3 regions of the Mesorhizobium sp. NZP2077 genome follow, and region 1 is predicted to be linked to each of the others. Evidence: predicted binding sites of a transcription regulator. Region 1 holds the regulator's gene; each other region holds the start of a gene.
What was found. Region 1 encodes PhoB, which activates phosphate uptake and scavenging genes when phosphate is short. Its sites were predicted from a motif close to TGTCATNNANCTGTCAT; they were not measured.
Positions count from the first base shown of each region.

Region 2: a site for PhoB is predicted at 2,864-2,880, ahead of HGP13_RS15660 (acid phosphatase). Genes of this name have one in related genera too.
Region 3: a site for PhoB is predicted at 1,067-1,083, ahead of HGP13_RS35580 (ceramide glucosyltransferase). Genes of this name have one in related genera too.

Region 1 covers NZ_CP051293.1:1,415,500-1,419,559, reverse strand. Annotated here, with positions in the region: gene xylF (D-xylose ABC transporter substrate-binding protein) at 1-141, opposite strand, end outside; gene HGP13_RS06970 (ROK family protein) at 413-1,663, shown strand; gene phoB (phosphate regulon transcriptional regulator PhoB) at 1,676-2,365, opposite strand; gene phoU (phosphate signaling complex protein PhoU) at 2,385-3,092, opposite strand; gene pstB (phosphate ABC transporter ATP-binding protein PstB) at 3,118-3,921, opposite strand; gene pstA (phosphate ABC transporter permease PstA) at 3,918-4,060, opposite strand, start outside.
Region 2 covers NZ_CP051293.1:3,161,512-3,165,571, reverse strand. Annotated here, with positions in the region: gene HGP13_RS15675 (DUF922 domain-containing protein) at 1-109, shown strand, start outside; gene HGP13_RS15670 (alpha/beta fold hydrolase) at 122-655, opposite strand; gene HGP13_RS15665 (Lrp/AsnC family transcriptional regulator) at 764-1,243, shown strand; gene HGP13_RS15660 (acid phosphatase) at 1,254-2,786, opposite strand; gene HGP13_RS15655 (cytochrome-c peroxidase) at 2,978-4,060, shown strand, end outside.
Region 3 covers NZ_CP051293.1:7,260,655-7,264,714, reverse strand. Annotated here, with positions in the region: gene HGP13_RS35590 (Hsp33 family molecular chaperone) at 1-452, shown strand, start outside; gene apaG (Co2+/Mg2+ efflux protein ApaG) at 493-885, opposite strand; gene HGP13_RS35580 (ceramide glucosyltransferase) at 1,185-2,336, shown strand; gene HGP13_RS35575 (O-succinylhomoserine sulfhydrylase) at 2,370-3,560, opposite strand; SAM riboswitch at 3,617-3,694, opposite strand; gene HGP13_RS35570 (2'-deoxycytidine 5'-triphosphate deaminase) at 3,773-4,060, shown strand, end outside.

The DNA of each region.
Region 1 (4,060 bases):
GGCGGCTTCGTCGGTCTTCCAGCGCTCTTCCTGGAAGTTGGACCACGAAACGCCGATGACCTTGTCCTTCGCCTGCGCGACCGACGCAAGCGTCAGCGACATGGCGACACCCGCCAGGATGGCGGCTGTGAATCTCTTCATGATATTCCTCCCTGCGCCGCGTATGGCGCGACCAAACTGGCCCTAAAGGCCGGCACAAAGGCTCTATTTTTTCGAGCCTCGAAAAAACACTGGTCCAACACCGGAACGCTGTCAACAACGATTCTGATCGATTTTGATGCCCTTGTGAATTTTTTTCGAGCCTCGGAATAAATAAATGACAGGACGGGCCGCTTCTGCCAGTATTTACCCGTGTCGTCGGCAGGGTTCGAGGGGCCGGAGGAACCGCGGCGACCGGGAGGATATGGGAAAGATGTCGGTCGGAATCCGCCACGACGATCTGCGCCGGCGCAACCGCGCGATGGTGATTGCGGCCGTGCGCCGGGCCGGTCGACCCTCGCGCACCGAGATTGCCGCGACCACCGGCCTCAGCCACTCGACCATATCGGCTATCTCTTCCGACCTGATCGGCGAAGGCATCCTGGCCGAAGGCAAGCCGAGCGAGGCCGGCGCGCTCAAACGCGGCCGGCCGCAGGTCGGCCTCGGCCTCAACCCGGAGGCCGCGGCTGTCATGACCGTGGTGCTGTCGCTGAATTTCCTCTCCGTCGCCGTCATCGACTATGCCGGCCAGGTGGTATCGGAGGAACAGCGCCGGTTGGACACACTGACCATGTCGCGCGAAGCGCTGATCGGCGAATGCGTCGCCATCGTGCGGCGGCGCCTCGAGGATCCCGATATCGACGTGCGCAGCGTCGCCCGCATCGCGCTGGCGATCCAGGGCATCACCGACACCGAGGCCCGGGCGATGCTCTGGTCGCCGATCACGCCGCAGACCAACATCGCCTTCGCCGACATACTCGAGGCCGAGTTCGGCATCCCCGCCACCATGGAAAACGACTGCAACATGATGGCGGTGGCGCTGCGCTGGCGCGATCCCGAGCGCTACCGCGACGACTTCATCGCCATCCTTCTGTCGCACGGCATCGGCATGGGCCTGGTGCTGAAGGGCGAGTTGTTCACCGGCACCCATTCCTCAGGCGGCGAGTTCGGCCACATGATCCATCGGCCCGGCGGCGCGCTCTGCCGCTGCGGACGCCGCGGCTGCGTCGAGGCCTATGCCGGCAACTACGCCATCTGGCGCAACGCCAGGCAGCTCAGTGAGGACACCGAGCCGGTGGCCGACGTCAGCGACGCGCAGATGCGGGCGCTCGCCGCCACGGCACGCGAACGCGACGGGCCCGAGCGCGAAGCCTATCGCAAGGCGGGCGAGGCACTGGGCTACGGCCTCGGCAGCCTGTTCGCGCTGATCGATCCAGCACCCGTCGCCATGGTCGGCGTCAGCGCCGCCGCCTTCGACCTGATCGAGCCCGCATTGCGCGAGGCCATCGCCCAGACCGCCGGCGGCCAGCACTCGAAATCGATTTCCTTCGACACCGAACCGAACGAACTTCCCCTCATCCGCGAAGGCTGCGCCATGCGCGCGCTGACCTTCGTCGACCAAGAGATCTTCGCACCGGGTGTGCAGGCGAAATCAGGCCTTGCCGTAAAGAAAAACGTAGCCTGAATCAGGTCACGCTCAATCCTCGCGGATCGCGTAGCCCGCCCCACGGATGGTGCGGATAACATCGGGCATGCGGCCATTGTTGACCGCCTTCCGCAGCCGGCCGACATGCACGTCCACCGTGCGCTCGTCGATGTAGATCGTCTCGCCCCAGACATTGTCGAGCAGCTGGCTGCGCGAGAACACGCGGCCGGGATGACGCATCATGAATTCGAGCAGGCGGAATTCGGTCGGCCCGAGCCGGATCTCGCTCTTCTTGCGATAGACCCGGTGCGATTCACGATCGAGCACGATGTCGCCGACCTTGAGCACGCTGGACAGAACTTCCGGCTTGGCGCGGCGCAGCAGCGCCTTGACGCGAGCCATGAATTCCGGCGTCGAGAACGGCTTGACCAGATAGTCGTCGGCGCCGGTCGAGAGCCCGCGCACGCGGTCGCTTTCTTCGCCCCGCGCGGTCAGCATGATGATCGGCAACCGCTCGGTCTCGGGCCGCATCCGCAGCCGCCGACAGAGTTCGATGCCGGACACCGCCGGCACCATCCAGTCGAGCACGAGAAGGTCGGGCACGTTCTCCTGCAGGCGGATCTCAGCCTCGTCGCCGCGCGGCACCACCTCCACCTGGTAGCCTTCGGATTCAAGATTGTAACGGAGCAGCACCCCCAGCGGCTCCTCATCCTCCACCACCATAATGCGTGGCGCGATCATCGATTGGTTACCTCTTGCGTCAGGCCGCGGGCGCCGACATCGCCGTCTCATCCTGTTTTGGACGGTTGGCGGGCAACTGCGTGCCGGTCAGGACATAGTAGGCGTTTTCGGCGATGTTGGTCACGTGGTCGCCGATGCGTTCGAGATTCTTGGCGCAGAACAACAGATGCGTGCACGCCGTGATGTTGCGCGGGTCCTCCATCATATAGGTCAACAGTTCGCGGAAGACGGAGGTGTATTTGACGTCGATGCGTTCGTCGTCATTCCTGAGCTTGGCAAGTGCGGCGGCATCGCCGGCCGCGTACTCCTCGATCACGCCCTGCACCTGGATCAGCACCAGCTGCGCCATGGCGTCGATGGAATGCGACAGGTCGCGCGGCGTAGTGGCGAGGCCGACGGTGCCGACGCGCTTGGCGATGTTCTTGGCAAGGTCGCCGATGCGCTCGAGATCGCCGGCCATGCGGATCGAGCCGACGACATGGCGCAGATCGTCGGCCATCGGCTGGCGCTTGGCGATCAGCGTGATGGCGCGGTCGTCGAGTTCGCGCTGGCGCGCGTCCATGATGGCGTCGTCGGAGACCACACGCTGTGCCAGCGCGTTGTCGGAATTCAGCAGCGCCTTGGTGGCCCCGCCGACCATCGAGCCGGCGAGATCGCCCATGTCGCTGATCAGCTTGCTGATCTGTCCGAGATCCTCGTCGAAGGCTGCGACTGTGTGTTCGGCCATGATCCTGGTCCTCGTATGCGTGCGATCAGCCGAAGCGGCCGGTGATGTAATCTTGCGTGCGCTTCTCGCGAGGCGACGTGAAGATCTTCTCGGTTTTGTCGAACTCGACCAGTTCTCCCAGATACATGAAGGCGGTCTGCTTCGAGACGCGCGCCGCCTGCTGCATGTTGTGGGTGACGATGACGATCGTGTAGTCGGCCTGCAGCTCGTCGATCAGCTCCTCGATCTTGGCGGTCGACAGCGGGTCAAGCGCCGAGGCCGGCTCGTCGAGCAGGATGACTTCCGGCTTCACCGCCACGGTGCGGGCGATGCACAGCCGCTGCTGCTGGCCGCCTGACAGGCTGAGGCCGCTGGCATTGAGCTTGTCCTTGACCTCGTTCCATAGGGCTGCGCGCTTCAGCGCCTGCTCGACGCGGCCGTCCATCTCGGCCTTGCTGATCTTCTCATAGAGCCTGACGCCGAAAGCGATGTTCTCATAGATCGACATCGGGAACGGCGTCGGCTTCTGGAACACCATGCCGATCTTGGTGCGCAGCAGGTTGAGATCCTGCGAGCGGTCGAGGACGTTCTGGCCGTCGAGCAGGACCTGGCCCTCGGCGGTCTGCTTTGGATAGAGCTCATAGATGCGGTTGAAGACGCGCAGCAGCGTCGACTTTCCGCAACCCGACGGCCCGATGAAAGCGGTGACGCTGCGCTCGGGCAGCGACAGCGTGATATCCTTCAGCGCCTTCGACTGGCCGTAGTAGAAGTTGAGGTTCTTGACCTCGATCTTTACCTTGGCGGCTGCCTCGGCGGCGATCGTCATGTCTGGAGACAACATCTGGCTCATTTGTCCTCTCTGCGTCCGGTCAGGCTGCGCGCAACGATGCTGAGCGCGAGAACCGTCAATGTGATGATGAGTGCGCCAGTCCAGGCCAGCTGCTGCCATTCCTCGTAAGGGCTGAGAGCAAACTGGAAGATGGTCACAG
Region 2 (4,060 bases), 1.7 Mb from region 1:
CGCGATCTCGAAGGCGCGCATACAGGGCAGCCGCGATTTCGACCGTGTCGAACTCGGCCAGGGCGGCAATCTGCAGAAGCTTGTCCTCGCTTTGGTGAATGGCGGCTGAGCGCCACCACCTTCAAGCCTCGGACACCAGACCCTCAAGCAGCGCCAAACCTTCCGGCCAGTCGCCCAGGCCGCTTTCGGCATTGATGTGGCCGAACGGACCGATGACGGCGATGCGGCTGCCCCATTGCGTCGCCCTCGCCTGCGCATAACCCGCCGAGCCATAGGGATCGTTGGTGCTCGTCACCACAAGCGAGGCAAAGCGCAGCCGGCCCTCGGGAATTCTGGCGAAAGCCATGCCGTACCCGGGAAAGACCGCGGACTTCGGGTCGGGCACGCCGACCAGCAAGGCCGCCTTCACCGGCCTTCGCGAAATCTTCTGCCAGTGCGCGATCAGCAGGCAGGACAGGCTGTGCGCGACCAGCACCGGCGGCTCCGGCGCCGCGATCACCGCAGCTTCCAGCGCCGCCAGCCAGTCGGTGAAATCGGGCAAATCCCAGCTTGACGGCTGGAAGCGCCGCATCGCCGGATTGACGCTTTCCCAGCGCGATTGCCAATGGCCCGGACCCGAACCGCCGCTTCCCGGCAGGTTGATGAAATGCGTCATGTCGCCTTGCTCCAATCGATTGAGGGCGCATGGTGGCGTCTTGCGTTGGCATCGAGAATGGGAAACCATCGGAAAAATCACGTCCTTGCCGATGGATTCAAGGTGCCCATGAAGAACAACGCTGAGCGCACGCCGCTCGACCCGACCGACGTCGCCATTGTCGAAACCATGCAGGAGAATGGCCGCATCGGCATGTCGGAGCTTGGCCGGCGGGTGGGGCTGTCGCAACCGGCGACGTCCGAGCGGGTCAAGCGGTTGGAGGAGCGCGGCGTCATTGCCGGCTACACCGCGGTGATCGATCCGGCGGCGCTCGGTCTCGGCATGATGGCCATCATCCGCGTGCGCACCACGCATGAGCACATCCGCCCCTGCCTGAAGCAGTTCGCCGCAATGCCCGAGATTACCGAGGTGCACCGGCTGACCGGCGAGGATTGCTTCATCGTGAAAGTGGTCGCGCCCTCGCCCGCCCACCTGGAAACCATCGTCGACGCCGTGGCGCGCCATGGTGCTGTCACCACGGCGCTGGTGCTGCGCAGCGAGGCGCCGAAGCCGATCGGCCGCGACCTGATCCGCAGATCAGGCGGTTAGCGGCCCCAGCCTACCGGCTGAGGTCAAGCGCGGCGGAGAGATCGCCGATCGGCGGCTCCCCATTGCCGGCAAGCGCCTTGTCGCGGGCGACGATGCCGGAGAGCACAGGCAGATCGTAGCGCGCGGTGATGAAGCGCAGGATCGACGTCGTGTCATATTGCGTGTGGTCGACCGTGCCCATCTTCGCATAGGGCGAGATGATGAAGGCCGGGACGCGGTTGCCCGGCCCCCAGCGATCGGCCTTCGGCGGCGCGACATGATCCCAGAAGCCGCCATTCTCGTCATAGGTGACGACCACCAGCATGTGACCCCATTGCGGGCTCTTCTCCAGATGCGCGACGAGGTCGGCCAGATGCTGGTCGCCGCTCGCCACATCGGTATAGCCGCCGTGCTCGTTGAGATTGCCTTGCGGCTTGTAGAAAGTGACGGCCGGCAGCTTGCCGTCGTCGATCGCCTTGATGAATTCGGTGCCTTCCAGGCCGCCATCCCTGAGATGCGTGGTCCGCGCGGCCGTGCCGGGCGCATAGGCAGCGAAATAGTTGAACGGCTGGTGATGGAACTGGAAGTTCGGCACCGGCGTGGCGTTCTTGCCGTCGAGCGTGGCCTGCCAGGCGCCGGCATACCAGGCCCAGTCGATCCCCTTCAGCGACAGCAGGTCGCCGATGGTGATGTCGTGCTGCGGCGGCAGCGTGCTGGCCACGGACGGATCGGCCAAGGCCGGGTCGCCGCCCGCGGCCGGCTTGTTGTTGCTCGGCTGATAGGGCGGCTGCATGGTGTTGACGGCGTAGAAGTCCGGCGTGATGGCGCCGTCATTGACAAATTTCGGCGCGCCGCCAAGGGCTGAGGCCGGCGAATTGTCGGCCACCTTCAGCGTCTTGCCGTCAGCCTCGACGACGGCGATCTGCCCCTTCACCGGGCTGGTGTCGGCGTTGGGATAGACCGGAACGCAGGCGCAGGCGAGCTGGAAGTGGTTGAGGAAGGAGCCGCCAAAGGCACCCTGGAAGAAATTGTCGGCCAGCACGTATTTCTTCGCCACTGCCCACATCGGCAGGCCGGAGCCGTCATAATGGCCCATCACGAGGCCGCCGGAATCGGCCCAGGCGGCGAACTTGTCGTTCCGGCCAGCGTCGATCTGCATCTGCTCCTGATAGAAGCGGTGCCAGAGATCGCGCGTGATGACGGAGGTCTTCTCGTTGAAGCCGGCAACATCGTCGATGGCGAAGCTGGCATTGGCGAGATGCGCTGACTGCGCTTCGGTCACCGGTGGCGTCACGCCCTTGGCGGTCAGCCCACCCCAGGCCGGCGGCAACTCTGAAAGCGGCTTGCCGTCGCGGTCGAGCTGGCGCGCCTGGTCGGCCGAGACATTGGCCAGCCCATTGGCGCCGGGGAAGCCGCCATAGAGATTATCGAAGCTGCGGTTCTCGGCATAGATGACGACGACGGTGTCGATCTTGTCGTAGCCGGGAGGAGCGGCGTGGGCCGCGCCGGCGAACGATGCCAGCGCCGTCGAGGCGAGGCAAAGCGAGAGAAAGGACCTGGTCATGGGAAGATGCCTCGTGGCTGGCTGGAGGACGGCACGCATGGGCAACGAAATACAGGACTGGAGCTACTTCCATGCCTTGTCACCTTTGTGACATTTACCGACCCGTCGAACACGGTTTCGTGAACGCCAGGCCAGGTCATGAATCCGTTGCACAGGATACTTAGTTGCGGGATCGAAACCGGACTTCAGGCATGGCAACGGGACGATGGAAAAGCCGGGCGGCAGTGATCGCCGCGGCATCGGTGGTAAGCTTCGCCGCGCCCGCAAACACGGCGGCACCGGATGGCGTCCACCCCGGCCCGATGTCGCGCGCCCAGGCCTACGCGCGCGCCGAGGCGCTGACCACGCTTGGCAAAGAAATGTTCTTCGATCCGGCCCTGTCAGCCTCGGGCAAGCAGGCCTGCTCGTCCTGCCATGATCCGCACCACGCCTTCGGCCCCGCCTCGGCCTCGCCGGTCGAGATGGGCGGGCCAAACCTCGACCAGCCGGGCGTGCGCGCCGTGCCGTCGCTGCGCTATCTCCAGGCGGCGCCCGCCTTCACCGAGCATTTCTACGATTCCGAAGACGAAGGCGATGAGAGCGTCGACAATGGCCCGACCGGCGGCCTGACCTGGGACGGCCGCGCCGACCATGGCAAGGACCAGGCCAAGATACCCCTGCTCTCGCCCTTCGAGATGGCCAACAAGGATGAGGCCGCCGTCGCCGCTGCCTTGCGCAAATCGGCCTATGCCGACGCATTCAAGGCAACCTTCGGCGCAGACGTGTTCGAGCACCCGGGTGACGCCTTCGATGCCGCCGCCGAAGCGCTCGGCACCTTCGAACAGAGTGCTGCCGATTTCTATCCCTATTCCAGCCGCTACGATGCCTTCCTCGCCGGCAAGGCAGAACTCACGGCGCAGGAAATGCGCGGCCGCGCGCTGTTCGAGGACGAAACCAAGGGCAATTGCGCCAGCTGTCACCTCAGCGAACCCGCCAATGACGGCGAACCGCCGCAATTCACTGATTTCGGCCTGATCGCCATCGCCGTGCCGCGCAATGCGGCGATCCCTGCCAACGCCGATCCGGCCTATGTCGATCTCGGCCTGTGCGGCCCGCTGCGCACCGATTTCAAGGGACGGAGAGAGTATTGCGGCCTATTCAAGACGCCTACCTTGCGCAACGTCGCGCTGCGCAAGAGCTTCTTCCACAACAGCACGTTCCACACGCTGCGCGACGCGGTCGCCTTGTACGCCAGCCGTGATACTGATCCCGGCCATTGGTACCCCAAAAATGCC
Region 3 (4,060 bases), 1.5 Mb from region 1:
TGTTGACGCCAGGTCCTGGCGGCGCGCGCGAACAGTGGCGCGCCGGCGGCATCCTGGCGCAGTTCCTGCCGCAGTCACCCGAGCGCATGCGCGTTCCGGACCTGCCCGGCGGCGATGGCGATCCGCGCGAGGAGATCCACGATCCGGCCGACAATTCCTGGCAGGAACTGTTGGCGCTGCTCGGCACGATCGAGCCGACCGAGCTGATCGATCCGACGATCGGCGCCGAGCGGCTGCTCTATCGCCTGTTCCACGAGCATGGCGTGCGCGTCTTCGGCGGCGTCCCCGTCGCCGACCAGTGCTCATGCTCGCGCGACAAGATCCGCGGCATCCTCGAGGGTTTTTCCGCGCAGGAGATCAAGGACAGCACCGAGGATGGCGGCATCCATGTCGCCTGCGAATTCTGCTCGACGCAGTACGACTTCGATCCGGCGGAATTCGCGGCGCAGTGAGGAATCCTTTCTCCCCGTATTAGTGACGGGGAGAAAGACCCTAATTCACCGTCCGCCTCGTCCCCGGCAGATCCAGCGAAAACGCCGGGATGGCGATATCGAAAGTCTCGCCCCGCTTGTTGCGCATCGTGTAGCGCCCGACCATGATGCCTGACGGCGTCGAGAGCGGGCAGCCGGACGTGTACTGATAGCTGTCGCCGGGATTGAGTTCGGGCTGGTCGCCGACGACGCCGGGGCCGCGCACTTCCTCGACCCGGCCGGCACCGTCGGTGATGTGCCAATAGCGCGACAGAAGCTGCACGAATTCGTCCGACTGGTTGTCGATCGTTATCTGATAGCCCCAGACATAGCGGTTCTCGGAAGGATCAGAGCGATCCTCGAGATAGAACGGCCTGACCTGCACTTCGATGTTGCGCGTCACGGCGCGGTACATAAGCGGCTCCAAAACAATCTCAAGCATGATCCCGAAAAGTGGGAACCGGTTTTCCCGGACAAACGGGTTTCCGTTTGTCCAGAGGTCATGCAACAAACAGAACCTTTCGGCGCTCCCGGCGAGCAGGTCAACGTGCGCGTCTTGTCGCGCCTGGTCTTGAAACGCAGGTGCCGGCAAAGAATGTCATTTAAGTGACACACGACAATGGTGGTGTGCAGGCACCGGGCGACTCGGCGCTCTGTCGAACTGCTGAAAACGGCCACGATGCAGGCCGTCTCTCCTGGAGTGACCAGATCTCGATGGAACTCACTCTCATAGCCGCCTCGCTTTCGACTGCCCTTGTCCTTTCAAACGTTGCCAGTATCCTGCTCGCCGCTTCACAGCTGAAACGGCGCACGACCATCGCACGGCGTGCCGGCAAGTCGCCGGCGGTGTCGATTGTCATACCGTCGCGCGGTGTCGAGCCGTTCACGCAGGAGACGCTGGAGCGCGCCTTCTCGCTCGACTGGCCGCGCTACGAGCTGATCTTCTGCGTCGCCCATGCCGACGATCCGGTGGTCAGATTGATCCGCGCCGCCATTGGCCGCTTTCCAAAAGTGCCAGCCCGGCTGTTGATCGGGGACGATCGCGTCAGCGCCAATCCCAAGCTCAACAATTGCGTCAAGGGTTGGGAAGCCGCGCGCCATGACTGGGTCATCCTGGCCGACTCCAACGTGCTGATGCCAAGAGACTACGTCCAGCATCTGATGGCGGCGTGGCGGCCGGATACCGGCCTTGTCTGCTCGACACCGATCGGCTCGCGGCCGGACGGGTTCTGGGCCGAGGTCGAATGCGCCTTCCTCAACACACTGCAAGCCCGTTGGCAGTATGCCGGCGAGGCGCTCGGCCTCGGCTTTGCCCAGGGCAAGAGCATGTTGTGGAACAAGCCGATGCTGGGCGCCAATGGCGGCATCCGCGCTCTGGCCGCCGAAATCGCCGAGGACGCCGCCGCTACCAAGCTGGTCAATGGTCTTGGCCTGCGCGTCAATCTCGTCGCAGCGCCCTTCGAACAGCCGCTCGGCCGACGCAGGCTTGGCGAGATCTGGTCGCGCCAGGCCCGCTGGGCGCGCCTGCGCCGCGTCACCTTCCCGCTGTTCTTCGCACCCGAAATCCTGACCGGCGCGGTGGTGCCGCTGCTGCTCGCACTGGTTGCGGCGGCAAGTGCCGGCTTCAGCCTGCCGCTGACGGCCATCGCCGTGCTGGCGACCTTCTATCTTCCTGAATGTGTCCTGGCCTGGTCCAAGGGCTGGCACCTGTCGCCGCGCATGGTCGCGGCGATGATTGCGCGAGACTTGATGCTTCCAATCATGTGGGCTCGCGGCTGGCTTGGCGGCGCTGTCGACTGGCGCGGCAACGCGATGACCATCGGCACCAAGGCCGCCGAACTGGAAGAGACGCCGTCGCGCGCCTGATCGCGGCGCGGACGAAAGCTGCCTCGACTGGTTCTATTTTGCGGCCTTCAGCGCCTGCGCGATGTCTTCCAGAAGATCGTCGGTGTCCTCCAGACCGACCGACAGCCTGAGCGTACCTGGCCCGATGCCGAGTTCGGCGCGAGCCTCGTCGCTCAAATTCTTGTGCGTGGTCGTCGCCGGATGGGTGATCAGGCTCTTGGCATCGCCGAGATTGTTCGAGATCAGCACGATGTCGAGCGCGTTCTGCAAGGCGAAGGCGGCCTGCTTGCCGCCCTTGACGTCGAGGCAGATCAGCGTCGAACCGCCCGACATCTGCTTCTTGACGATATCGGCCTGCGGGTGGTCGGCGCGGCCGGGATAGATGACGCGGGCAATCTGCGGCTGCTCGGCGAGGAAGTCGGCGATCTTGCCGGCACTCTCCGTCTGCTGGCGCACGCGCAGCGGCAGCGTCTCCAGGCCCTTGAGCAGTGTCCAGGCATTGAACGGCGACAGGCTGGGGCCGGTGTGGCGGAAATAGTCGTGCAAATTCTCGTCGATCCACTTCTTGTCGGACAGGATGACACCGCCCAGGCAGCGCCCCTGGCCATCGATGTGCTTGGTCGCCGAATAGACGACGATGTGGGCGCCGAGCTGCAACGGCTTCTGCTGCAAAGGCGTGGCGAAGACATTGTCGACCACGAGCCGCGCGCCGATCGAGTTGGCCAGCGAGGCGACGGCTGATATGTCGACCACTTCCAGCGTCGGGTTGGTCGGGCTTTCCAGGAAGAACAGTTTTGTGTTGGGCCTGACCGCCTTTTCCCAGTTGGCGATGTCGGTGCCGTCGACCAGCGTCGCCTCGATGCCGTAGCGCGGCGCCAGCGTCTCGACCACCCAGCGGCAGGAGCCGAACAGCGCGCGCGCCGCCACGATATGGTCGCCGGCCTTGACGCTGCACAGCATGGCCGCCGTCACCGCGGCCATGCCCGATGCCGTGGCGCGCGCATCCTCGGCGCCTTCGAGCGCGCACATGCGCTTTTCGAACATGTCGACGGTCGGGTTGGCGTAGCGCGAATAGATGAAGCCGGGCTCCTCGCCTTTGAAACGGGCTTCAGCGGCCTGTGCCGTTTCGTAGACATAGCCCTGGGTCAGGTACATCGCTTCGGAGGTCTCGCCGAATTGGGAACGCAGGGTTCCGCCATGCACGAGGGCTGTCTGAGGCTTCCAGTTGCGCTTCTTGCTGTTCATTGCTTTTGTTCCAGACACAAAAAAACCGGCCGCGAAAGTCGCAACCGGTCCATACGGCCTCGCGGCCAACGGTCCTTTAGCGACTTGTTTAACGTGGCTGCAAGCCGACCGGCCAAATCACCACGGGATAACGATCCTTTAGACCCGCGCCGCGCTTGCGTCAATTGCCGGCTTGATTAAGAGGGTTGTACCAACGGCCCAGGAGTGGAGCTTTGCGGCAGACAGGCATCCTTCCCGATCAGGACATTGCGGCGCTGTTCCAGTCCGGCGCGCTGAAGTCGTCGCGCGCGCTCGACACCGACCAGATCCAGCCGGCAAGCCTGGATCTGAGGCTCGGTGACAAGGCCTGGCGGGTGCGCGCCTCGTTCCTGCCCGGCCCCAACCACAAGGTTTCGGAAAAGCTCGACCGGCTGAAGCTGCACGAGATCAATCTGGCCGAAGGCGCGGTGCTGGAAACCGGCTGCGTCTACATCGTGCCGCTTCTCGAAAGCCTGGCATTG